Syntrophotalea carbinolica DSM 2380: one gene and its partner. The protein of the gene in region 2 interacts with the protein of the main gene of each other region in a pairwise test. Links are inferred from orthologs where the notes say so. Each region holds a gene or a part of one and is shown on either strand. Other genes may lie near its edges.

What was found.
Region 1: the proteins of leuS (region 2) and ligA interact in binary tests that used the Escherichia coli proteins (3 or more experiments, as listed by UniProt). The link is inferred for Syntrophotalea carbinolica DSM 2380 from one-to-one orthologs.

Annotation. Positions count from the first base shown.
Region 1 is NC_007498.2:2,586,130-2,602,884, forward strand. Bases 1-2,961 are described here. They hold ligA (NAD-dependent DNA ligase LigA), read left to right. Parts: upstream 1-453; coding sequence 454-2,469; downstream 2,470-2,961. Other genes in these bases: PCAR_RS12115 (HlyC/CorC family transporter), read right to left, coding at 1-293; PCAR_RS12125 (acylphosphatase), read left to right, coding at 2,466-2,744; rsmI (16S rRNA (cytidine(1402)-2'-O)-methyltransferase), read right to left, coding at 2,857-2,961. Also shown: more of rsmI, read right to left, coding at 2,962-3,714; PCAR_RS12135 (NAD(+) synthase), read right to left, coding at 3,704-5,662; PCAR_RS12140 (YraN family protein), read right to left, coding at 5,797-6,168; PCAR_RS12145 (ribonuclease HII), read right to left, coding at 6,165-6,794; rplS (50S ribosomal protein L19), read right to left, coding at 6,881-7,228; PCAR_RS12155 (RNA methyltransferase), read right to left, coding at 7,275-7,832; tRNA (guanosine(37)-N1)-methyltransferase TrmD, read right to left, coding at 7,833-8,576; ribosome maturation factor RimM, read right to left, coding at 8,576-9,103; PCAR_RS12170 (KH domain-containing protein), read right to left, coding at 9,103-9,336; rpsP (30S ribosomal protein S16), read right to left, coding at 9,396-9,656; ffh (signal recognition particle protein), read right to left, coding at 9,827-11,176; PCAR_RS12185 (DUF721 domain-containing protein), read left to right, coding at 11,459-11,965; PCAR_RS12190 (tRNA1(Val) (adenine(37)-N6)-methyltransferase), read right to left, coding at 11,973-12,722; c-type cytochrome biogenesis protein CcsB, read right to left, coding at 12,712-13,569; cytochrome c biogenesis protein ResB, read right to left, coding at 13,566-14,939; and more genes. UniProt on the Escherichia coli protein: DNA ligase that catalyzes the formation of phosphodiester linkages between 5'-phosphoryl and 3'-hydroxyl groups in double-stranded DNA using NAD as a coenzyme and as the energy source for the reaction.
Region 2 is NC_007498.2:1,659,383-1,666,994, reverse strand. The notes cover bases 4,500-7,612. They hold leuS (leucine--tRNA ligase), read right to left. Parts: upstream 7,278-7,612; coding sequence 4,722-7,277; downstream 4,500-4,721. Other genes in these bases: infA (translation initiation factor IF-1), read right to left, coding at 7,461-7,612; lptE (LptE family protein), read right to left, coding at 4,500-4,725. Outside these bases: thrS (threonine--tRNA ligase), read right to left, coding at 1-747; murein biosynthesis integral membrane protein MurJ, read right to left, coding at 1,048-2,628; rpsT (30S ribosomal protein S20), read left to right, coding at 2,877-3,140; holA (DNA polymerase III subunit delta), read right to left, coding at 3,197-4,189; more of lptE, read right to left, coding at 4,213-4,499.

The DNA of each region.
Region 1 (16,755 bases), 930 kb from region 2 along the record:
ATAACGATGGTCATGAGCTCGCCGCGCGCACCGAACAGCTTGACGAAAAAGGTCGTGGCAAACACCGACGCGGCGATATTGACAAGATTATTTCCCACCAGAATGGCGCCCAGCAGATTGTCCGGCCGGCTGAGAACCAGTTCAAGTTGCTTGGCACCGCGTTTCTTTTTGTGTACCAGGTATTTGACCCGCAGAGAATCCAGAGACAGCAGCGCTGTTTCCGAACCGGAGAAAAAAGCCGACATGAATAACAGCAAAGTCAGGCCGCCGACATAGAGAATTGAATCTTGCATTCATAACCTTTCCACACTATGAATATTCGTACATAAAAAGTTTTGCGATTCTACCTCATGCCTGCCCGGATTACAATTGACAGGTTTGAAATACACTTCGCGCTGTGCTATAAGCGCTCTGCAGTTAAACCTGCCAAGCAACGCCACCTGCGAGGTATTTATGGACAAGGCACAACGAATCCGCCGTTATCAACAACTGTGTGACGAACTGCATCGCCACAGCAGGCTTTACTACACCTATGATCGCCCTGAAATAACCGACGCGGAATACGACCGCCTGTTTCGGGAACTGCTTGAGTTGGAAAAAGCGTATCCCGAGCTGGTGACGGCCGCTTCGCCGTCCCTGCGCGTAGGCGCTTCGCCTCTGTCGCAATTCACGCCAGTACCCCACAGCCGCCCCATGCTGTCCCTGGAAAACGCTCTGACCGAAGATGAACTTTATGACTTCGACGCCCGCATCCGGAAACTTCTGGCCAGCGATGCACCGGTGCGGTACGTTTGCGAGCTAAAAATGGATGGGGTAGCGGTCGAATTGGTCTATAGAGACGGAATCCTCTCCGTCGGATCCACCCGCGGCGACGGGACCACCGGCGAGGGCATCACCGAAAACCTGCGCACGATCCCCTCCATACCTCTGGTACTGAGCGGCGAAGCGCCTGCGCTTCTGGAAGTTCGCGGCGAGGTCTATATCGACCTGGACGACTTTCAAAAACTTAACCATGAGCGCGAGGAAGAAGGCTTACAGGTATTTGCCAACCCGCGCAACGCCGCCGCCGGCAGTCTGCGCCAACTCGACTCCGCAGTCACCGCCAAGCGACCACTGAAAATATTCTGCTACGGCATCGGCCAGCTTTCCGGAGAACATCCCGCCAGCCACCACTCATTGCTGAAGTGCATGCATCGGTGGGGACTGCGCGTCAATCTGGAACACTCGCGCACCCTTGAAGGCATCGAACAAGTCACGGACTATTTCCGTCAGCTGCAACAGCGCCGAGACGAACTCCCCTACGAGATCGATGGCATGGTGGTCAAAGTCGACGATCTGGCCCTGCAACGCGAATTGGGGGAAAAAACCCGTACCCCCCGCTGGGCCATTGCCTGCAAGTTCCCCCCCCGTCAAGCGGTTACTGTGGTTGAAGATATCGTGCTGCAAGTCGGGCGTACCGGTGCCATAACGCCGGTGGCGCAACTGAAACCCGTTGAGGTCAGCGGTGTCACGGTATCGCGCGCCAGTCTGCACAACTGGGATGAAATCGCGCGCCTCGACGTTCTGATAGGCGACACGGTGGTTGTCGAGCGCGCCGGCGACGTCATCCCCGATGTCGTCAAGGTACTGACGGAACACCGTAACGGCCAAGAGCGCAGCGTGCCCCTACCGCAAAGCTGCCCGGCTTGCGGCGGACCGGTGGTCAAGCTCGAAGGTGAAGTGGTGCCGCGTTGCCAGGAAATGTCCTGCCCGGCGCGCCTGCGCGAATCGATTAAACATTTCGTCGCCCGTCGCGCCATGGATATCGATGGCCTCGGTGAACGCACCATCGAGCAACTGCTGAAACGGGAGCTCATCAAGAGTGTGGCGGATCTTTACCATCTTACCAAAGAAGACCTGTTGCTTTGCGAACGCCTGGCGGACAAATCGGCGGAAAAACTGTTGACCGCCATCGCCGCAAGCAAAACCCGCCCTTTGGGTCGCTTCCTTTTTGCCCTGGGCATTCGCCACGTGGGGGAACACCTGGCCAGTCTGTTGGCCCGGCAGTTCGGCTCTCTGGATGCCTTGTCGCACGCCACCCGCGAGGAACTGCTGGCCATACACGAGATCGGTCCCCAGGTCGCCGACAGCGTCACCGATTTTTTTGCCAAATCGCGCAACCGCGAGATTCTCGCTGCTCTGCAACGCGCCGGGGTTGCACCGCAAGCGGAAGAGAAGCGCAGCGGCGGCCCCCTGACTGGCAAGTCCTTCGTATTTACCGGTAGCCTGACCCGTTTCTCACGCAAACAGGCGCAGGAAATGGTGGAACGGTTGGGTGGACGCGCCAGCGGTTCCGTCAGCAAAAAAACTGACTGCGTGGTTGCCGGTGAAGCCGCTGGCAGCAAGCTGGAAAAGGCTCGTCAACTCAACATCCAGATTCTCAGCGAAGAAGAGTTCCTGCAGATGATCGACACACTGGAGGAGGCATGAAACCGATACGGGTAAAGGTCAAAGTAAACGGTCGCGTGCAAGGGGTCGGATTTCGCCACTTCACCTACAAAACAGCCATCAGCCTCGAGCTGACCGGCTGGGTGCGAAACCTGGAGGATGGATGCGTCGAGGCCGTTGCGGAAGGCCCCCGACAACAGGTGGAAGAATGGCTGGCTGCGCTCAAAAAAGGGCCCCCGGCCAGCAAGGTTGCAGGGCTGACCATTCAGCGGGAAATCGTCGAAGGCGTTTTCGAGCGCTTCGAGGTAAGATTCTGAACGCGGTCCCTGCTGCGGTCTGGTCAAGATAACCATTCCTGCTTTCAGCAGCAAGGACACAAAGGTCTCGATGGATATCGAAAATGAGGAACACCAAGGGTAAGAAGCGGTGTTACGCCTGATCTTCATCTCGCAACTTAAGGCTTTCCTTATACACGTCACTGCCAGGCAGTCCGAACTGCCGGGCCACCTCCTTGACAATCTGGCGCATGGGCAGGTCGGTATCCCTGCGCCATCGAAGCAACGCCTCCTGTACCGTCTCCTGCTGCTGTTCCTCGGGAGCCGGCCCTACCAGCAGCACGATCTCGCCGCGTACCCTGCCCTGCGCGAAATGCGCAAGAGCTTCGCTGGCGGTACCGCGAAAAACCTCTTCGTGCAGCTTGGTTAATTCGCGAACCACCGCGATCTCCCGTTCGTCGCCGAGTTCCTCCATCAGGTCGGCCAGACAGGCCACCAGACGATGGGGCGCCTCATAAAAAACAAGGGTACGCTTCTCCGCACTCAGGGTTTTGAACAGTTTGCGTCGCGCCGTGCTTTTGGGTGGGATAAACCCCTCAAAGGCAAAGCGCTCCGTCGGCAGGCCGGCCACGGAAAGACCGGCGATCACGGCGGAAGCCCCCGGCACCGCGGTGACCGGCAGATCTTCGTCGCGGCAGGCCCGCACCAGCAAAAATCCGGGATCGGAAATGGCCGGCGTTCCGGCATCGGTAATCAAGGCTACCGATTTTCCTTGCCGCAACATTTCCAGAATGCGCTCCCCCTTGACACTCTCATTGTGAGCGAAATAGGACGTCAGAGCGGTGGTTATGCCGTAATGGCTGAACAACTTGCGGCTGTGACGCGTATCCTCGGCAGCTACCAGGTCAACTTCCTTCAGCACGCGTAAGGCTCTAAAGGTCAGATCCTCCAGGTTTCCGATGGGCGTCGCCACCAGATAAAGAACCCCGGGATTCACGGCTTCATTCTTCACCCACCACTCCTTCAAGCTGCTTCAAATCGTTAAGCCACACAGCTGCATTGGCATCACTGGGCATACGCCAGTCACCGCGCGGCGAAAGCACGACGCTACCGACCTTAGGTCCATCGGGCAGACAGGAGCGTTTGAACTGCTGGGAGAAAAAACGCCGATAAAAGGTCTGCAACCAATGCAGAATTTCCCTGGCGGTGAACTGATCGCCAAACGCCTGACGAGCCAGGAAAAAAATTTTCGACGGCCGATGCTGCAGGCGCACCACATGATAGAGGTAGAAATCGTGCAGCAGATAAGGGCCAACCTTATCCTCGGTACGCTGCTTGATTTCACCGTTTTCATGCGGAGGCAGCAATTCCGGCGACACGGGGGTATCGCAGACATCGTGCAGAATGGCGGAGATATCGCCGGAGAATTCCGCATCCGCACACCAGGCCACCAGGTAACGCACCAGGGTCTTGGGTACGCCGGTATTGACTGCATACATGGACATATGATCGCCGTTGTAGGTACACCACCCCAGGGCCAGTTCCGACAGATCGCCGGTGCCGATAAGCAGGCCTCCGACCTGATTGGCGACATTCATCAGGATCTGGGTACGTTCGCGGGCCTGGGAGTTTTCATAGGTAATATCGTGCACCGTCTCGTCATGCCCGATATCGGCAAAGTGTTGGCGCACCGCAGCATCGATGGAGATCACCCGCAATCCGGTCCCAAGCAATTCCGCCAGACGTTCGGCATTGCCGCGGGTACGTTGCGTGGTTCCGAAACCGGGCATGGTAATGGTCTCGATACCCGAACGGTCATAGCCCAATTTATCGAAGGCTTTGACCGTCACCAACAAAGCCAGGGTCGAATCGAGACCGCCGGATATGCCGATAACGACACGCTTGGCGCCGGTGTGCAGCAAGCGCTTGGCCAGCCCGGTGGTCTGAATCTCGAAAATTTCATGACAACGATGGGCCCGCTCTTCCTCGACCGGCGGCACAAAGGGTGTGGCGGCGACAGGCCGCCGCAGTCGCTCGGTAGTCACATCGGTCAGAAGAAAGTCGATAACCCGATACGAGGCATCCGACCGGGCCCCTCCGTAACTGTTGTTTTTGAAACGTTCGTTGACCAACCGCTCAATATCGACATCCGCCACTGCGATCTGGCTGTCAAACCGGAAACGTTCCGTTTCGGCCAAAATGGTACCGTTCTCCGCGATCAGTGAATGTCCGGAAAACACCAGATCGGTACTTGATTCACCGGGGCCGGAGGAAGCATAGACATAAGCGGCAAGACAACGTGCCGACTGGTTCTGCACCAGGGCGCGACGATATTCCATCTTGCCCAGCAATTCAGGGCTAGCCGAAAGATTCAACAATACATTGGCCCCAGCCACAGCCAGTTGCCCGCTGGGCGGATTGGCAACCCACACATCCTCGCAAATTTCGATACCGATCATACAATCGGGCAGTCCCTCGGCACGAAACAGCAGATCGTTACCAAAGGGAATAGATTCACCGTCCCACATCAACTCCGTCGCGGTCAGATCCGCAGCAGAGGAAAACCAGCGTTCTTCGTAAAACTCCTGGGTATTGGGCAAAAACCGTTTAGGCACAATCCCGAGAATCCGCCCCCCAGACAGAAATACCGCGCAATTGAACAGTCTGCCGCGATGAGCGATCGGCGCTCCGACCACCATGGTCACCCGATGTTCAGCGGTAAACTCGGCCAACTGAACGATGGCCTTACGCGCCTGATCCACAAGCAGCGGTTGAAAAAAGAGGTCGGCACAGGTATAGGCGGTAAGACACAACTCGGGAAACAGAAAGAAACGACAGTCCGGAGTCTCCGCGACCAGCTTGCGGATTTGTTCGCAGTTATAGGCAACATCCGCCACCTTGGTAGCCGGCGTACATACGCCGATCCTGACAAATCCATGGGATGCCATACGAATTTCCATAACAATCTATCCTTTTCTACATTCCAAGAGAGAGTCCCTGTATCACCGAAAATCGCTGAGTTTTCCGAACTCCGGCATTCTAACCGCCTAACGAGAAAAAAACCAACCGTTTCCCCACAGACGGAACATACAGGCTACCAGCCATCGACATCAAAAGCACCGGGAAAGTGTTCGACCTCGGCCTCGTCACCCCGTCTCCGCACCGCAATCACGTCGAAACGCGGTTGCAGGCGATCCAACCGACGCTCGGCCAGATACCACTGTGCGGCTCGCAGAATCTGACGTTGTTTGGCGGCCCCGACCGCTTCTTGCGGGTAACCGTGGGAAATGCCGCGACGAGTTTTGACTTCGACGAAGATCAGCATGCGCTTGTGCCGGGCAACAATATCGAGCTCGCCGACCGGGGTACGTATGTTGCGGTCCAGAATCTTCATACCCTGGCGCCGCAAATACCCGGCAGCGATATCTTCGCCCCAACGTCCGAGGCTTAAGCGTTGGTAGGTCACAGGTATTCTCGCACGCCGCGAAAGGTTGCGCGATGCAACGGACAGGGACCCAACCGCGCAATGGCTGCACGGTGCGCGGCACTGCCATATCCCTTGTGTCCGGCAAATCCATATTCGGGAAAACGCGCATCGTAGGTCGTCATCAAACGATCACGCACCACTTTAGCCAGCACCGAAGCGGCGGCGATAGACAAGGATCGACTATCCCCCTGCTTGAGGGTTTTCTGCGGTAGCGGCAAGGGCACCGGGGTAATGCCATCGACCAGCAGATAATCGGCGGGTTGGGCCAGGCGGTCGAGGGCACGCCGCATGGCCAACAAAGTCGCCTGCAGAACGTTGAGCCCATCAACCTCCTGCGCACTGGCGAGTCCGATACCGTAATCGAGGGCCTGTCGGCGGATCTGCGGAAACAGCTTTTCGCGAAGTTTGGCGGATATTTTTTTGGAATCGTTCAGGCCGGGAAGATCGAATACGGGCGGGAGAACAACAGCGGCGGCGACCACCGGCCCGGCCAAGGGACCCCGACCGGCTTCATCGATACCGGCAATCCTGCGGTACCCCTGACGGCTCAGGCGTTGTTCAAAGTACAGGGGTGATACATCTTCAGAAGGAAAAAGCTCGAGCATAACGGTCCCTCTATCGAGCAACAGGCAGGGCCGAAAAAACAAAAGCCCCGGCATAACAACCGGGGCTTTTGCGGTATGACAAACGATTAGAGGCTACGCTTCTCGCGAATACGAGCAGCCTTGCCCTGCAGTTTACGCAGATAGTACAGTTTGGCGCGACGCACACGACCGACCATCATGACTTCGATCTTGTCGATATTGGGTGAATGCAGAGGGAAAACACGCTCCACACCCATGCCATCGGAAATCTTGCGCACGGTAAACGTCGAACCCAATCCTTTATTGTGACGCTTGATGCAAACGCCTTGAAAAACCTGGATACGCCGCTTATCACCTTCCACGATTTTAACGTGGACCCTGAGAGTATCACCGGCTTTGAAGGCAGGGATATCCTTCTTCATCTGTTCCATTTCCAAACGGTCAATAATATTCATTCTCATCCTCCTCTAGAGCGAGTCTTTGCATTCAGTGATTTTGATTTTAGGCCGACGTGCCAAGCAGCCGATCAAGTATGATCGCGGCGGCTGCACGCACCGGCAAATGGTTATATACGCCCCGTCCCCGAATCGGTTCGAGCACCTTCCAGCCGCACTCGAAAAGCTCCGGTGCCAGTCCCCAGCCGGTACCAAACACCAGCATCAGCGGAATCTTATCGAGCAAGGCCCTGCATGCGTCCACGCCGATCCCGTCGGTGCGCGAGGCGCCGGTCAGCACGGGCTCAGCGGTTGGCCCGGCGAATGATCGCCAATCCGCAAGCGCCTCATCCAGGGAAGCGACAACCCTGATCAGGGACAGCGCCTCGCCGCGGTGAGGATTGTATGCGGCGCCGTGTCCTTCGTGCCAGTGGGCAAGAATACGCCGGACCAGGGTCTGCTGTTCGACGACCGGCGTAATAACGTAAAATCGATCGACGCCATACGTTCTGGCGGTACGGGCGATATCGTGCAGATCAAGATTGGTAACCGCCGTACTCACCGTATCGCCGCGTCGATCCACGATAGGGTAATGTACCAAGGCAACGGCCACGGGCGTACTCATTTACTGTTCACCGCTATCCGCTTGACGCTGCAGTTCCTGCAACATGCGGCGATCTTCATCACTAAGACAGGCACGCTCCAGAAGATCGGGACGCCTAAGCCAGGTACGCAACAGCTGTTGCTGTCGACGCCAGCGCGCAATGGCGGCATGATTGCCGGACAACAGCACATCAGGGACCTTCATGCCCTCAAATTCTGCAGGCCGGGTGTATTGGGCGTACTCCAGCAACCCGTCACTGTAGGAATCGCTCGCTGCACTGTCACGATTACCGAGCACGCCGGGCACCAGACGGCCCACCGCATCGATAATCGTCATAGCTGCCAGCTCACCGCCGGTCAGAACGAAATCCCCGAGCGAGAACTCGTCGTCAACCATGGAGCGAATACGCTCATCGAAGCCTTCGTAGCGCCCGCAGACAAAAACAAGCGACTCCTCACCTGCAAGCTGCCGTGCCGATTCCTGGCAGAAAGGCTTACCCTGGGGTGTCATCAGCAGAACGCGACTGTGCGGCCGCCGCTGCCGGAGGTCTCGCAATGCCCGCGCAACGGGTTCCGGCTTTAGAACCATCCCTTCGCCGCCGCCGTACGGAACATCATCGGTAATCTGGTGCTTGCCTTCGGCCCAATCGCGCAAATGATGAGCTGTGATCTGCACAAGGCCCCGTTTCACCGCTTTGCCCATAATACTATCGGCAAAGGGAGAAGCGAACATTCCGGGAAAAAGCGTCAAAACATCAAAGAACATCAGGTTTCCTGAACCAGCCCATCAGGCAGATCAAACAATATACGGTTGCTCTCCAGATCGACATCCGCAATAAAGGCCTTGACGGCTGGCACTAAAACCTCGCCATAGTCCCCGTTAATCACGTAGATGTCATGGGCCGCAGTGGTGAAAATATCCTCAAGGCAACCGAGGGCACCCAACCGACGGTCAACGGCGGTCATGCCCTTAAGCTGAAACCAGTAGTATTCACCTGCAGGCAACCCGGGAACATCATCTCGACGAACGGCAACCTCGCATCCAACAAGATGTTGAACGGCACGAACATCTCTATAACCGGCAATCTGCAACAGAAGATGCCCCTTGTACCAGCCGGCCTTGCGACGGGCGCACTTCAGCACCGTCTCGCCTTCACGCAGAAAGACAAGCTGGTGCATCTTGGACAACAAGGGAAAATCCTGGTCACTACCGCGGATCTTGAGGTCGCCACGCAACCCGTGGGTTCCGATAACAACCCCTAGAATCAGCAAATCGCTTTGTTGCAGAACCATTACTCCATGATGTGCAAAGAAGCCCGCTTAGCCTCACGGGTCGCTTTGGCATTAAGCAAGGTGCGCATCGCTTTCGCGGTCCGCCCCTGCTTGCCAATAATACGCCCCATATCTTCGGGAGCTGCCGCGAGCTTCAGGAGAATACTACCGTCTTCTCCTTGTTCCTCTGTAACGGAAACCGCGTCAGGATTTTCTACCAGGGATTTAGCGATGAATTCGATCAGCTCCTTCATAGTCATCGGTCCTTTGGAGAAAAGCGGCCCGTCTGGTCACCGGTTCGGCATCAGATGCCTTACGCCTGCTTGAATTTGGCCCAGACGCCCTGGGTACGCAGCAAACGGCGAACCGTATCGGTGGGCTGAGCACCTTTATTCAACCATTCAAGCGTCTTATCTTCCTTCAAGGTGACCATCGACGGATTTTGCCGGGGATCATATTGACCAAGTTGCTCGATGAAACGACCGTCACGCGGGAACCGTTCGTCCGCTACCACGACCTGGTAGAAAGGTTTTTTCTTGGCGCCGCCGCGAGCCAGTCTGATTTTTACCGACATGTGTTATTCCTCCTGGTGTTTCCAAAACGTTTTTTCGATGGTGGTTAAAGTATATTAGGTTCTTTGCTTTTTAATAGCCACTAAAAAGCGGGCCGTTTTGGCCCGCGCGATGCCGCCGAAACGGCTCGCCTGTAGTTAATGACCGGCAGAACCGACCGGTCACAACTGCTTTACATAGGCATTCCGCCCCGTCCCATAAGGTTTTTCATGCCTTTGGGGCCGAGCTTCTGCATTTTCTTCATCATCTTCTGCGCTTCGGAAAAGCGCTTGATGAGTTGATTGACATCCTGAACTGTGGTACCGCTCCCTTTGGCGATGCGCAGACGTCGCGACCCGTTGAGTATGCGCTGGTCGCGTCGTTCAGCCGATGTCATGGAATTGATAATGGCCTCGATCTTTTTGAGTTCCTTGTCGGGAAGCTGCATGCCGCCCATTTGCTTCATGGCTTTGCCGGCACCGGGGATCAGTTTCAGCAAAGATTCCATGGAACCCATTTTTTTAATCGTTTTAAGCTGATCGCGAAAGGTCTCAAGCGTGAAGCCTTCCTTGCGCAGCTTTTGCTCCATGGCCTGCGCTTCTTCCTTATCGACAGCGGCTTCGGCCTTCTCGATCAGGGACAGAACGTCCCCCATACCGAGGATGCGTTGCGCCATGCGATCGCCATGAAACACTTCCAGGGCATCGAGCTTTTCCCCCAGCCCTACAAACTTGATCGGTTTGCCGGTTACAGCGCGAATCGACAAAGCCGCGCCGCCACGAGCATCGCCATCCAGTTTCGTCAGGATCACGCCGGTCACATCGAGTTGCTGGTCGAAACTCTCGGCAACGTTTACAGCATCCTGACCGGTCATGGCGTCAGCGACAAACAGAATCTCGCGCGGCTGTAAAGCCTGCTTGATGCGCTGCAACTCCGCCATCAGTTCCTGGTCGACATGCAATCGACCGGCGGTGTCCAGAATCAGGGTGTCGTAACCGTTGAGTTCTGCAAATTCCCTGGCGTCCGTGCACAATTTTACGGGATCGACGTCCGGATTGGAATCGAACACGGGGATATTCAGCTGTTTGCCGAGCGTCTTGAGCTGCTCGATCGCGGCCGGACGATAAACATCGGCCGGCACCAGCAGGGGATTGCGTTTTTGCCTGCGTAACTGCAGGGCCAGCTTCCCGCAGGAAGTGGTTTTCCCCGCGCCCTGCAAACCGCACAGCATGATCGGCACGGGTGGACGGGCCGCCAGGTCGAGGCTATTATCTTCGCCCTCGCCCATCAGACGCCCCAGCTCATCGCGTACCACCTTGATGACCTGTTGAGCCGGATTCAGGCTTTTAAGCACTTCCTGACCGACAGCACGCTCGCGCACTGTAGCTACAAAGTTCTTGACCACGCGAAAGTTGACATCTGCCTCAAGCAGCACCAGGCGGACTTCTCGCATGCTCTGCTTGATATTATCTTCGGTAAGCCGCCCTTGCCCGCGCAGCTTTTTGAAGACTGAATCGAGTTTATCCGTCAGATTGTCAAACATGGTCATTAGCCTGTCGGTACGGTGAAAACACGTCTAGCGTAAATGCGAACTATAGGAGAGCCCCCATCCGTTGTCAAGGGAAAACACCGTCCCAGGTTATTCATGCGGCCAAGTTTTGGCGTTACCAACCCAGCGATTCACTGAGTCGCCGGCAGACAACCGGCACACCCTGTAACAACGAGCTCCAAAGGCAGTCGGCGCATGCATCGTTGACACCCGCACCGGGGAAAGCTAGACTGACGTCGGAACCCCAAGCAAACCTTTCAATTGGAAGCATCACCCATGAGATCTTCACGTTCCGGTATCGACGGCGTACAACATATTCTGCAAAAATGGCTGTCAGCCCGCGGCATGGATACCAAATTCAGCCGATACCGCGTCTGGCAGTTCTGGGAAGCCGTCGTGGGAACGCAAATCGCTGCCCGCGCCAAACCGGTGCGCCTGCGCGGCGCCATTCTCGAGGTACGCGTCGACCACCCGGTATGGATGCAACAGTTACAGCTCATGAAACCCCGCATTCTTGCAAAACTCAATGAACAGCTGGGTGAGCATCTCATCGACGACCTGTTTTTGCGTCATGGGCGAACCGGCACATCCCGAACCGAGTCGGAACAGCACGCGTTACCAAGCAGCTGGCAAAACGCACCTCTGAGCGAAGGCGAACAACGGCACATTGAAGAAACCGTCGCCGGGCTGGCCGATGACGAGATACGCCGGCATCTTCGCCACCTGATGGAAATGCAGGCACGCCTCGACAAGGCCCGCAAAGCCAAAACCGACAAAAAATAAAAAGACGTCAGTCTTCCCCGTAGAACCCCAGAACCTCCTCGGAATACCCTTTGCCGCTCTTGTCATACACGAACAGGGGCGCCTCCAACGCCAACCCCGGAGCACCGCCACGGCGACCTTCGACCAGAATCATCCGTGCCGACTCGCCATACCGGGAATGCACGCAACGCAAACGTTTCGGTTCCAGACCGGCCTGTCTCATTCCTGCCAGCACATCCGTCAGGCGCTCAGCCAGGTGAACCATAAAAAAACGACCACCGGTACCTAGCAGATACGATGCGCAGGCTAAAAAATCGTCCAGCCCGCCATGCAGTTCGTGACGCGCTCTGGCCCGCTCATCACCCGGGGCAAGGCGTCCGGTACCCGGCCGACGGTATGGCGGATTGGTCATGACCACCTGGCACGATTCGGCAGCCAGCACCTCGCGCACAGACCTCACGTCGCGCCGCACGATTTCAACCCGATCCTGCACTCCATTAAGCAACACGCTGCGCCTGGCGCGATCGGCGGATTCCTCCTGAATTTCGACCCCGACGATCCTGCGGGCGTCAGAGGTGCGGGACAGAATCAACGGGATGACACCGCTACCGCAACCGAGGTCGCAGATACGCTCTACCCCCTGGAATCCTGCAAAAGCGCAAAGCAACACCGGATCGAGAGAAAATCGGTATCCACCTTTTTTCTGAAGAATCTTGAGTCCACCAAGACGCAGATCATCGAGGGTTTCGTCGTGATGTATGGGAATATCAACTGCCATAGGAATGCAAACCGGACAACAACAGGTTAACGCCCAGATAACAGAACAGGGTAGCGGCAAAACCGCCGATGGCCAACCAGGCCGTGGCGCGGCCGCTCCAGCCGCGAGTCAGCCGGGCATGCAGAAAAGCGGCATAGATAAACCAGACGATGAGACTCCAGGTTTCCTTCGGATCCCAGCTCCAGTAACGCCCCCAGGCATAGTTGGCCCAGGCGGCGCCGGTAACGATACCGACGGTCCATATGGGAAAACCGATGGCCACCGCGCGATAATTGACATCATCCAGCGTGGCCGGCGAGGGGAACAGGCCCAGAAACCCTTGCCACCTCGAAGAACGACAGGCAGCATCGTGGCTCCGCGCTTTCAGCAAATACATCACCGAAACGCAAAAGGACATGGCAAACGCGCCATAAGCCAGAAAACAGCTGATCACATGGTAGGTTAACCAGCGACTGCGCAGTGCCGGCATAAGGGGCTCTATGGCATCACGCCCTGACAACTGGGCCCACCCCATGCAAACCAGGGCAAGCGGCAGCGCAAACACGCCAAGTACGCGCCGGCGCATCCTGATATCGAGCAACAGATAAGCCAGCACGATGGCCCATCCGAAGAAGACCACGGACTCGTAAAAATTTGCAAAGGGCGCATGACCGACTCCGCCCGGCAACTGGTACGACTCATACCAACGCAAACCGATGCCGGCACCATGGCAGACCAGTCCCAGCCAGGTCAGACCGATACCGGCGCGCCCCAACCCTTCGCGACGCAATCCGGCATAGGCGACCATCAACCAAAATGCTATAAAATAGGCGCTGGTGGCCCCACTGAGCAAATGAAAGCTGGTCATGGCTGTTCCTTGGAAAGATTCCGAAACTCTTGGCACAAAACTTCAAATCGTCCGGAGAAAGCACCCTGCTGGCGGTGGGCGTGTCCGGCCATAAGTACCCGGGTTCCCCCGGCATCACCCTGCAAACGCAACCAGAGTCGCTGATGGGAAAAATAAAAAGCTGCCAGGGTTCCAACCACCAACAGCAGGCACCCCAACCAGACCAGCGGCACCCCAGGATCACGACTGACCTGAAGACCGGTATACCGACACGGCTCGATGGACAGCAACCTAAACACGTACGGCGCCTGAGCTTCCCCCATTAACAAGTCGGGATCCTGAAACGCCATGGCACGCCCGCGTTGACCGTCGGGAGAGGTCAGTTCAAGGCCTGCCGCCGGCCCTTTTCCTTCAAAATCGGAAATGTAACCGGCAACGGCCAAAGCGGTACCGTCCGGCAACAAAACGGACTGACCGTAAACGACCATCAGATCAAAAGGCTCGCCGCCCCCCCTGGGGGTCACGGAAAAACGCAACAGACCGGCATCCGTATCGTAGCCGGACTGATAGAAGGTCAATCCGCGATAACGCAAGGGATGATTAACCCGTACCGGAACCCGCACATGCCCGGGTACCTCTCGCCCGTCTTCAAGAATAGTCAGCAGACTGCGGAATTCACGTGGCTGATAGCCGTTAGCATAATAGTCGATGACAAATTGGTCGCAGCGCACACTGAACCCCAGCGGCCTCACGCCCTCCCCTCCCACCAAGGGCAGATGAGCGACGGCCTGCCCTTCGGCAATGGTCAGATAACCGCGATAGCCCCACTTACCGCCAACCACACCGCCGAGCAATATGATCAAAATCGCAAGATGGGTAACGTAGGCACCAAGCCGCGCCCAGGAATGACGTTGAACAAACAACCAGACGGTACCATCCTTTTGACTGCGGCGTACTGTGCCGAACCGCCCCCGCAGCACCTCCGACAATCGCCGCGTCACCACCTCGGGACATCGTGAATCCAACCAGTTGCAGTGCAGGGGACGACTCTGCAGCCAGCGATCCTCAGGCATCAACTGCGGGCAGAAGATCTGCCTCCATACTCCGGGCAGACGATGAACCGAACAGGCCGAAAGGTTGAGCGCGAACAGCCCCAGCAGTCCGTAAAACCACCAGGAATGATACATGTTATCAAGCTGCAAGATGCGGATAATACGAACGGCGACAGGGCCAAGGCGCTGATGATATTCAGCAAGGGGAAGGTTCTGCGGCAACAGGGTCCCGAGAACGGAACTGCCGGCCAGCAGGAACAGTGAAACAAGGGTGAGTTTCAGGGAACGCAGGCCGTTCCACAGGACCACATGCAAGGGTGAGGAAGTTCCGGAAGACATGATCGCTCCTGTCCTGCGACACGGTAGGTTCGAAGGGTTGCGCCGGAACCAGGGGGCCGCCATCCGGCTATTACCGCATGGCAGCCCTTCAGACCGGATCGGGTATCAAAACCCGTCGCGCACCAGACGCTCCTGCAGCGCCTCGGCTTTAGCCTCGACACCGGCAGCGAGTTCCTGTTTGAATGTTTCGAGCTTTTCGATCATAACCGGATCGCTGCCGGCAATGATCTGTGCGGCAAAAATGCCTGCATTGCGCGCCCCGGCCTTGCCGATGGCCATAGTCGCCACCGGGATGCCGGCAGGCATCTGCACGGTCGCCAGCAGAGCATCAAGCCCTTTGAGAGCCGAAGCGTCGATCGGCACCCCGATCACCGGCAGCGTCGACTCGGCGGCGACAACGCCGGCCAGATGCGCTGCGGCGCCGGCACCGACAATCAGCACCCGCACCCCGCGCTGGCGGGCAGTGCGGGAATATTCGGCCGTACGCTGGGGAGAACGATGCGCGCTTGATACCGTCATCTCAAAAGGGATGTCAAAACGCTGCAGAGCGCGGGCTGCTTCGACCATGATATCGTAGTCGCTGTCGCTGCCCATGAGGATCCCAACCAGCGGCTTGTCATTCATAATAAAGTCTCCTGCAAACTCATTGATGTAAAAGCTAAAAATTTGGAACCACTGAACTCGAAGCGGCCGTAGGAACTACCGGTCCCATAAAGCGGATTAAAACCGCTCCTGCTATCGCTTACCGGTTCAGCGCCTTGCGACCGATATCGCTTCGATAATGAACATCCTTCCAGTTGATGGTCTTGACTCCCTGGTAGGCGCGCTCGATAGCTTCCGCTACGGTGGTGCCGAGCCCGGTCACACCGAGTACGCGCCCCCCGGCGGTAACAATGCTGTCATCCTGCAATGTTGTACCGGCGTGAAATACCACCAAATCCTCGATGCCGGCTGCGGCATCAAGCCCATCGATGGCATGCCCCTTGGCATAATCGCCCGGATAGCCTCCTGAAGCCATAACAACGCAGACCGCGGCCTTGTCATGCCATTCGAGTTCAACACCGGACAGATCGCCGCGCGCACAGGCCAGCAACACCGGAACGATATCCGACTTGAGACGCGCCAGCAGCGGTTGAGTTTCGGGGTCGCCGAAACGGGCATTGAACTCAAGCACTTTCAGCTCGCCGTCCTTGATCATCAGGCCGGCATACAAAATACTGCTATACGCACAGCCCTCTGCAGCCATCCCGGCAATGGTCGGTTTGAGTACCTGCTCGATGATTTTATCGTGAATCTCCGGGGTTACCACAGGCGCGGGCGAATAAGCCCCCATGCCGCCGGTATTCGGCCCGGTATCGCCGTCGTAGGCCGCTTTGTGATCCTGGGATGAAGCCAACGGCACAATGCGCTCACCATCGGTAAAGGCCAGGAAGGATGCTTCCTCACCCTCCAGAAACTCTTCGATCACCACACGGGCACCGGCACTGCCGAACGCCCCCTCACACAGAATCGACTCAACCGCGGCAACAGCCTGCTCCACGGTATCCGCCAGAATAACCCCCTTGCCGGCGGCAAGACCGTCGGCTTTGACCACAATGGGAGCACCCTGCTGTTTAATGAAAGCCACGGCCTCATCGCAATCGGTAAAAGTACCGTAAGAAGCTGTCGGCACGCCGTATTTGGCCATCAGATCCTTGCAGAAACTCTTGCTCCCCTCGATCTGGGCAGCATCACGGGTTGCGCCGAAGATGGTCAGGCCGGCGGCGCGAAACCGATCCACCACCCCCAGGGTCAGAGGCAGCTCCGGACCGACAAC
Region 2 (7,612 bases):
GCGTCCGATACGCCGATGATCGCGCTTGCGAGCTTCTTCCAGCTTGTTCAGATAGGTGCGGAGTTCTTTTTTATCGGGAAAGGCCGTCGCATAGATGCGCTGCAACATGGCATTCTTCTCGCTGCCACGCCAATACGCACCAGCCACACTGGTCAGCTTGAATGCCTTGATTCTGCCGGTGGAGGGCAAATGCGGACCACGGCACAAATCGACGAAATCGCCCTGGCGGTAGAGCGAGACGGTCGGCGCATCCAAGTCCTCTATCAATTCGACTTTGTAATGCTCTCCAAGCTCCCGAAACAGGGCAATGGCACTGTCCCGCGAAACCTCCTCCCGCTCAATGGGCAGGTTGGCCTTGACCAGTTCCTGCATCCGCTTCTCGATTTTTTCGAAATCGTCCGGAGAGAATGCATGGTCTTCACAGTAAAAATCGTAATAGAAACCGTTTTCGACAGCCGGACCGATGGTAACCTGAACCCGGTCACCGTAAAGATCCTTGACCGCATGGGCCATAAGATGTGCGGCGGTATGCCGATAGACCTCAAGTCCCTGCGGAGAATTCAGGGTGATAATTTCAAGACGGCCGCTTTCCGTAATCGGGGTGCACAGATCGACCATACGATCGTTAAATCGTGCAGCCACCGCCTGGCGCGCGAGACCGGATCCGATACCGGCTGCGATGTCACCAGGAGTGGTCGTTTCAGAAAATTCCTTAATAGATCCGTCCGGCAATTCGATCTGAATCATGACCACCCACTTTCTCCGCGAACAAAAAGAGGCATCCGAAGATGCCTCGTGATTGCGCGCAGTTTGTAGAATATGGTAGGCACGGGCGGGATTGAACCGCCGACCCCTACCGTGTCAAGGTAGTGCTCTCCCACTGAGCTACGTGCCTACAAATCAGCGACGGGGCAAAGTAATATCAAAACGCGGGCATGCGTGTCAACATTTTTTCCATGATAACAGTAAAAAAAATCCTGAGCCAGATAAAATTCGTCCGCATCCTCGAGCCAGAGGCCAATAAAACCTTCGCCGTCCGGACGACAATCATGTGCCCCAACCGAGCTTCCGTTTAAGCAGACTGTATGCCTGGGCCGCTTCCGGCACCCGCATGGCAACACAGCCTACGGCAAAGATCGACCCGCCGCCGGCAACGGCAAACCCGAGCAAGGCTATTTTAAACCAGAAAGATCCGGCCTGGCCCCACGATGCATGTTGCAGCACCTCGTAAACAAAACCCGCCATAACCAGGGTACCCGGCAGAATCCGCAGCATGGAACCCAGAACGTACTTCAATCCAAGCGACCCCAGCTTTTGTCGCAAGATGAACAACAACACCGAGCAATTAAAAATACTGGCAAGGGTTAAAGCACACGCCAAACCAACATGGGCATACGGTTGCATGAGCAAAACCCCCAGCCCCGCATTCACCAGCAACGTCCAAAAGGATATCCAGACCGGTGTTCTGGTATCGCCCATGGCGTAAAAACTCGGCACAACCACGCGACTTACCCCGGCAAACAACAGACCTGGCGCATAAGCGGCCAACACCACAGCCGACTGCCGGACATCTTCATAATTAAAGGCACCATGCATGAAAAACAGGCTGTAGACAGGAATCGCGCAAAGTACCAGCCCTACCGCAGCCGGCAAGGTAACCAAAGCAATCAGCACAAGAGCATAACGCAGGGAGTCCTTAAAACCCACATCGTCACCAAGCGCCACTTGACGGCTCATGGCCGGCAACACCGCCTGAGCCAGGGAAACCACAAAGATCCCCTGGGGAAACTCGAACAGTCGTTGCCCGAAATACAGATAGGATACGCTGCCTTCGGGTAAAAACGAGGCCAACAGTCGCGTCACCACAATATTGATTTGATAAATAGCCACCCCGGCGATTCCCGGCAACATCAACCGTGCAACCTGACGAACAGCCGGATGCCTGAAATGGAAATCGAACCGAAACCGATAACCGTATCTTCTCAACACGGGAATCTGTATGGCCAATTGCAACAATCCGCCAACCAACACGCCAATGGCCAGGGCGACCACTGGAGTCTGGAAATAATCCGCTAAAAAGTAGGCCGACAGAATCATGGCCAGATTCAGAAGCACCGGAGAAACGGAAGGCCAGAAATAGTGACCCAACACATTTAAAATGCCGGTGACAAGGGCGAGCAGACTTACGAAGAAGATATAGGGGAACATCAGCCGATTGAGGAAATCGGTCAGTGCGAGTTTCCCGGGAATGGCACCGAAACCGTAGCCGATCAAACGCACGATCCATGGGGATGCCAGAATGCCGCACAAGGTTACAGCGGCCATGATCAACAGCAACAGGGTCCAGCAGATATTTGCCACGCGCCTGCTCTCCGCCTCGCCCTGATCGAGATAAACCCGTGAGAAAGTCGGAACAAACGCTGCGGTAAGAGACCCTTCGGCAAAAAACCGCCGCAAAAGGTTGGGAATGGTGAAAGCCATAAAAAAGGCGTCCGCACCGAATCCGGCACCAAACATGCGGGCAACGACCATATCTCGCACCAATCCGAAGACTCGACTCAAACTGGTTGCAAACCCCATGACACCGGTCGCCCTGGTGATTTCCTTTTGTTCCCTCGTGTTGCCCATATTGTCCCAACCTGCTCCAGAAAACCCCCATGGAGGGATTATTATTTTTTAATCCCCAATCGTTCAACGCTAACATGCTGGATTTGCGTTGTTTTCGAAGAGGTTATTAATATTACCTAACTTGACTAATCCATCGACCAGTGTTATAAGTTCGCTGCAAGTTATGCATATCAACGCGCAGCCTGAATGATTACGCAACAATCGATGGCTTCGCTGGGAAAAACAAACTATCAAATCGGAGGAACACCTTGGCTAACCACAAATCCGCTCTCAAAAGAAATCGTCAAGCGGCAGTACGTAATGCACGCAATACCCATATCCGCAGCACCATGCGCAGCTTGGTAAAAATGGTGCGTGTTGCCGCAGCCAGCGGCAATCAGGAAGAGGCCAAAACGGCGCTGGACCGCGCTGTGCCTTATATCGACAAAGCCGCCACCAAAGGTGTTATTCATAAAGCGACCGCCAGCCGCAAGATTTCGCGTCTGGTAAAGCTTGTCAACACCGTGGGCTGAGAACACTTTTGAAAAGCAAAGCAAAAAGGGGCCTTCAAGGCCCCTTTTTTATTAACCTACTTCGCCGCCAATCGTAAAACCAGAGATTCAAGCACCACCGATGGCGACGATCCCGTTGATTTCAAAGCGAGATCCGTTTCCAGCAAGGCTTCAAAAATCCCCCGGAAACCATGCCCCGGGAAACGACGTGCCTGGGCAACCAAACCACTCACAAAATACGGATTGATACCGATACGACGTGCCATATCCTTTTCCGCGACACGCTGCTGCAACAGCTCATGAGCCTTCCACAGTTGACGAAAATGTCGGGTAATCATGGCCAGAATCAACAACGGCGCGATCCCTTCGGCCAGAAGCCGATGTAACAGCCTTAATGCTTCCCCCACGTCCCTTTTACCGAGAGCATCGCTCAAATCGAAAACGCTATCGACCCGACTGTCAGACACTACGGTCATGACATCGGCAACTTCCGCCACGCGCCGTCCGCCGAGGAAATTAAGCAACTTGCTTAACTCGCCATGGATTTCCTGGAGATGCGATCCGACCCTTTTGCAAAACAACGCCAGAGCCTCTTCGGTAAAATCGAATCCGAGATCTTGGGACTGGTCGGTAACGAAAGAAGGTATCTGGTTATCGTAAAGTTTTTTAAACTCGACCAATGCGCCGAATTTCTTAAAAACCTGGTAGAACTTGCGGCGCCCGTCAATTTTATTACCGGTAAAAACCAGTATGGTTTCGGGTACGGCATCGCTGAGATAAGGAATAATCTGCTCAAGTTCCGCCGCCGGCACATCCTGCGTATCGCGCACGACCACCAACCGGATGGGGCTGAAAACGGGCAACGTACGAGCCGTGTCCAAAATGGACACGGCTCGACTGTCCTTGCCATGAAAAATCTGCAGGTTGAAATCGCGTGCTTCGACGGGAATGGTCGCATCGATAATTTGACGCAGGCTGCGCTCGACAAAAAATGTCTCTTCGCCATAAAGAAACAGCAAAGCCGGCAGAGTCTTGTCGCGTATCCGCTTCTTTAATTCCCCAGGCGTCACGGCCCCACCCTTTCGAGTCCCGGTCAAAAATCGTCCGCCATGCGAGCATAGAGCTCATCCGCCAGACGCTGCGCGATGACCTCAACGGCTGCCGACTCGCGATCATCCTCAAGGGACTTGTCGGCATTGGCCGCGTAATCCTCGGTCCAGCTCGAGCGCCCCTTCCAGAGAATCTGGGCGGTGTCGGCATGTCGCAAGGCAACCTCTACGGTCAAACGCGAACGATATTCGGCGATATTGTCGTTACCATTGTATGACAGGGATTTATTGCTATATCCCACAATGTTTCCGGTTAAAATCGCATCGGCCCTGTCCGGTTTGCCCACCAGTTCAACTCCCGGACTCCTTACCAGTCGATCGATCAAGGCATTGGATACGGCATTTTCCAAAAAAGGCTCATAAGTGCCGTTATGCAGGATACCGACATACACATAGCGGACCCCGCCCGGCAGCGCCGCGTCTTTATCCTGCAGATGATAGCCGCAGCCCCAAAGGCTCAATGCCAGCAATAGGACGATCAGTACACGCGCTGTCATGATACGACGATGTTCACCAGACGGCCGGGAACCACAACCACTTTTCGCACTGTTTTACCCTCCAGAAAACGAACCACGTTATCTGCCTTCAAAGCCGCCTGCTGCACCGTGTCGTTATCGGCATCGGCTGCAATGGTCAGCTTTCCGCGAACCTTACCGTTAACCTGCACAACAATCGTTTTTTCATCTTCGACCAACGCCTCTTCGTCCCAGGCAGGCCAGCCGGCAGCTTCGAGACCGCCCTCATGACCGAGGCAGGCCCACAGTTCTTCACAAACATGCGGAACAAAAGGCGCAAGCAATCTTACCGTAGCTTCCAGTGCTTCGCGCATGACACCGGGATATTGAGCTTTGGCCTCGAAACCATAGATGGCATTGACCAGCTCCATGACTGAGGCGATAGCCGTATTGAAGTGAAAGCGACCATCGATATCCCCGGTAACCTTCTTGATGGTCGCGTGCACCTGGCGGCGTAAATTCCGGGCTGCACCATCGACCGAGGCCGGTACAGCCACCCCGGAAATCATCTCCAGATTATCATATACCGCCCGCCAGACGCGGTGCAGGAAGCGGTAACATCCTTCGACGCCCTGTTCGTTCCACTCCAGATCTTTTTCCGGCGGTGCGGCAAACAAGGAGAAAAGACGTGCCGTATCGGCCCCATAGCTGAGGATAAGTTTATCCGGATCGACAACATTTTTCTTGGATTTACTCATTTTCTCGTTGCGACCGGTTTGAGCGGTGGCACCGCACAAAACACACTTGCCTTCGACCACCTGCTCAGGGAAAAGCCATCCATGCTCCGGACACGACGCCGTCTCCATGCAGACCATCCCCTGGGTAAGGAGATTTTTAAAAGGTTCGTCATGCGCCATCATGCCCAGATCGCGCATCACCTTGGTAAAGAAACGTGCGTAGAGCAGATGCATGACAGCATGCTCGATTCCACCAATGTACTGATCGACAGGCAGCCAATGGTCGACAGTGGCGCGATCCACCGGACCCTGTTCGAAACGCGGACATGTGTAACGGGCAAAATACCAGGAACTTTCCACGAAAGTATCGAAGGTATCCGTTTCCCGGCGGGCATCCCCACCACAGGTAGGACAGGTAACCTTTAAAAATTCCTGATGGCGTGCCAGGGGGCTGCCGCCTTCACCGCTGATCTCGACATCCATCGGCAGCAAGACGGGCAAATCCTCTTCAGGCACGGGAACGATGCCGCAGGCAGGACAATATATGATAGGTATTGGCGTCCCCCAGTAACGCTGCCGTGAGACGCCCCAATCGCGCAAACGATAATTAACGGTCTTGCGACCTACGCCCTGCTCTTCGAGATGAGCAGCGATTTTTTCCTTGGCACTCTCGTTATCCAAACCGTCGAAAGGTGCGGAGTTGACCAGCACCCCCGGCGCAGTCCAGGCCTCGGTCATGGTCGCCGGATCGAGGGTTTGATCTTCGGGCTGAATGACCACGATCATGGGAATATCATATTTGCGGGCAAAATCGAAATCCCTCTGATCGTGCGTGGGAACGGCCATGACAGCACCGGTTCCGTAATCCATCAGGACAAAATTGGCCAGGTAAATGGGGATACGTCGTCCGTTGACAGGATTGATCCCATAGGAGCCGGTAAAAACCCCTTCTTTGACGAAATCATCGCTGGTACGTTTCGCCTTATCCTGAGTACGCACCCTGGCAATGAAGGCCTCAACCTCGGCCTTACATTCAGCGCTCACCAATTCCATGGCCAGGGGGTGCTCCGCCGCAAGGCTCATGAAAGTCGCACCGTACAGTGTATCCTGACGGGTGGTAAACACCTTGATCTTGAGATCGGAATCGGCCACCGGGAAGTCTATCTCGCAACCGGTAGAGCGACCGATCCAGTTGCGCTGCATGGTCAACACAGGTTCGGGCCACCCGCTCAGCTTGCTGGTATCGTCCAGCAATTCCTGGGCGTAATCGGTAATTTTGAAAAACCACTGCTCAAGCTCTTTTTGCTCGACAACGGTGCCGCAGCGCCAGCATGCATCATTTTCTACCTGCTCATTGGCCAGTACCGTCTGACACTCGGAACACCAGTTGACAAAGGAGCTTTTTTTATAAGCCAGTCCCTTCTCAAGCATTTTGAGAAAGATTAACTGCTCCCAGCGATAATATTCAGGATGGCAGGTGGCCACTTCACGGTCCCAGTCGTAGGAGAACCCCATCTTCTTAAGCTGGGCGCGCATATTGTCGATATTTTCGTAGGTCCACTTGCCGGGATGGGTTTTATGTTGAATGGCCGCATTTTCAGCCGGCATGCCAAACGCGTCCCAGCCCATGGGGTGTAATACGTTATACCCCTGCAAACGCTTGAACCGGGCGACCACATCGCCAATGGAGTAATTGCGGACATGGCCCATGTGAATGCGCCCAGAAGGGTAAGGAAACATCTCCAGCAGATAATACTTCTCTCGGGCATCCTTCTCCTTCGCCTTGAAGGTCCGATCCTGCTCCCAACGTTTCTGCCATTTACCTTCAATGCCACCAGCGTCGTAACGCTCTTCCATAAAAACCCTCCGCATCCACACGGATACCGATATAAACAGCAAAACCGGCCAACGCCGGTATCGATGATTCACGAAAATTACGAAGCCAGTCCATTCCAAACATAGCGTATGATCTCAGGAATAAACTGGCCGCATGCAATTCACATATTGCTCACTGCACCCCAAACATTCGCCAACGCTTGATTACTTTTCGCGATAAGTAATGCGTCCACGCGTCAGATCATAGGGGGACAATTCCACGGTCACCCTGTCGCCGGGCAGGATGCGGATATAAAACTTTCGCATCTTGCCTGAAATATGGGCCAAAATGGTGTGACCGTTGTCAAGTTTGACGC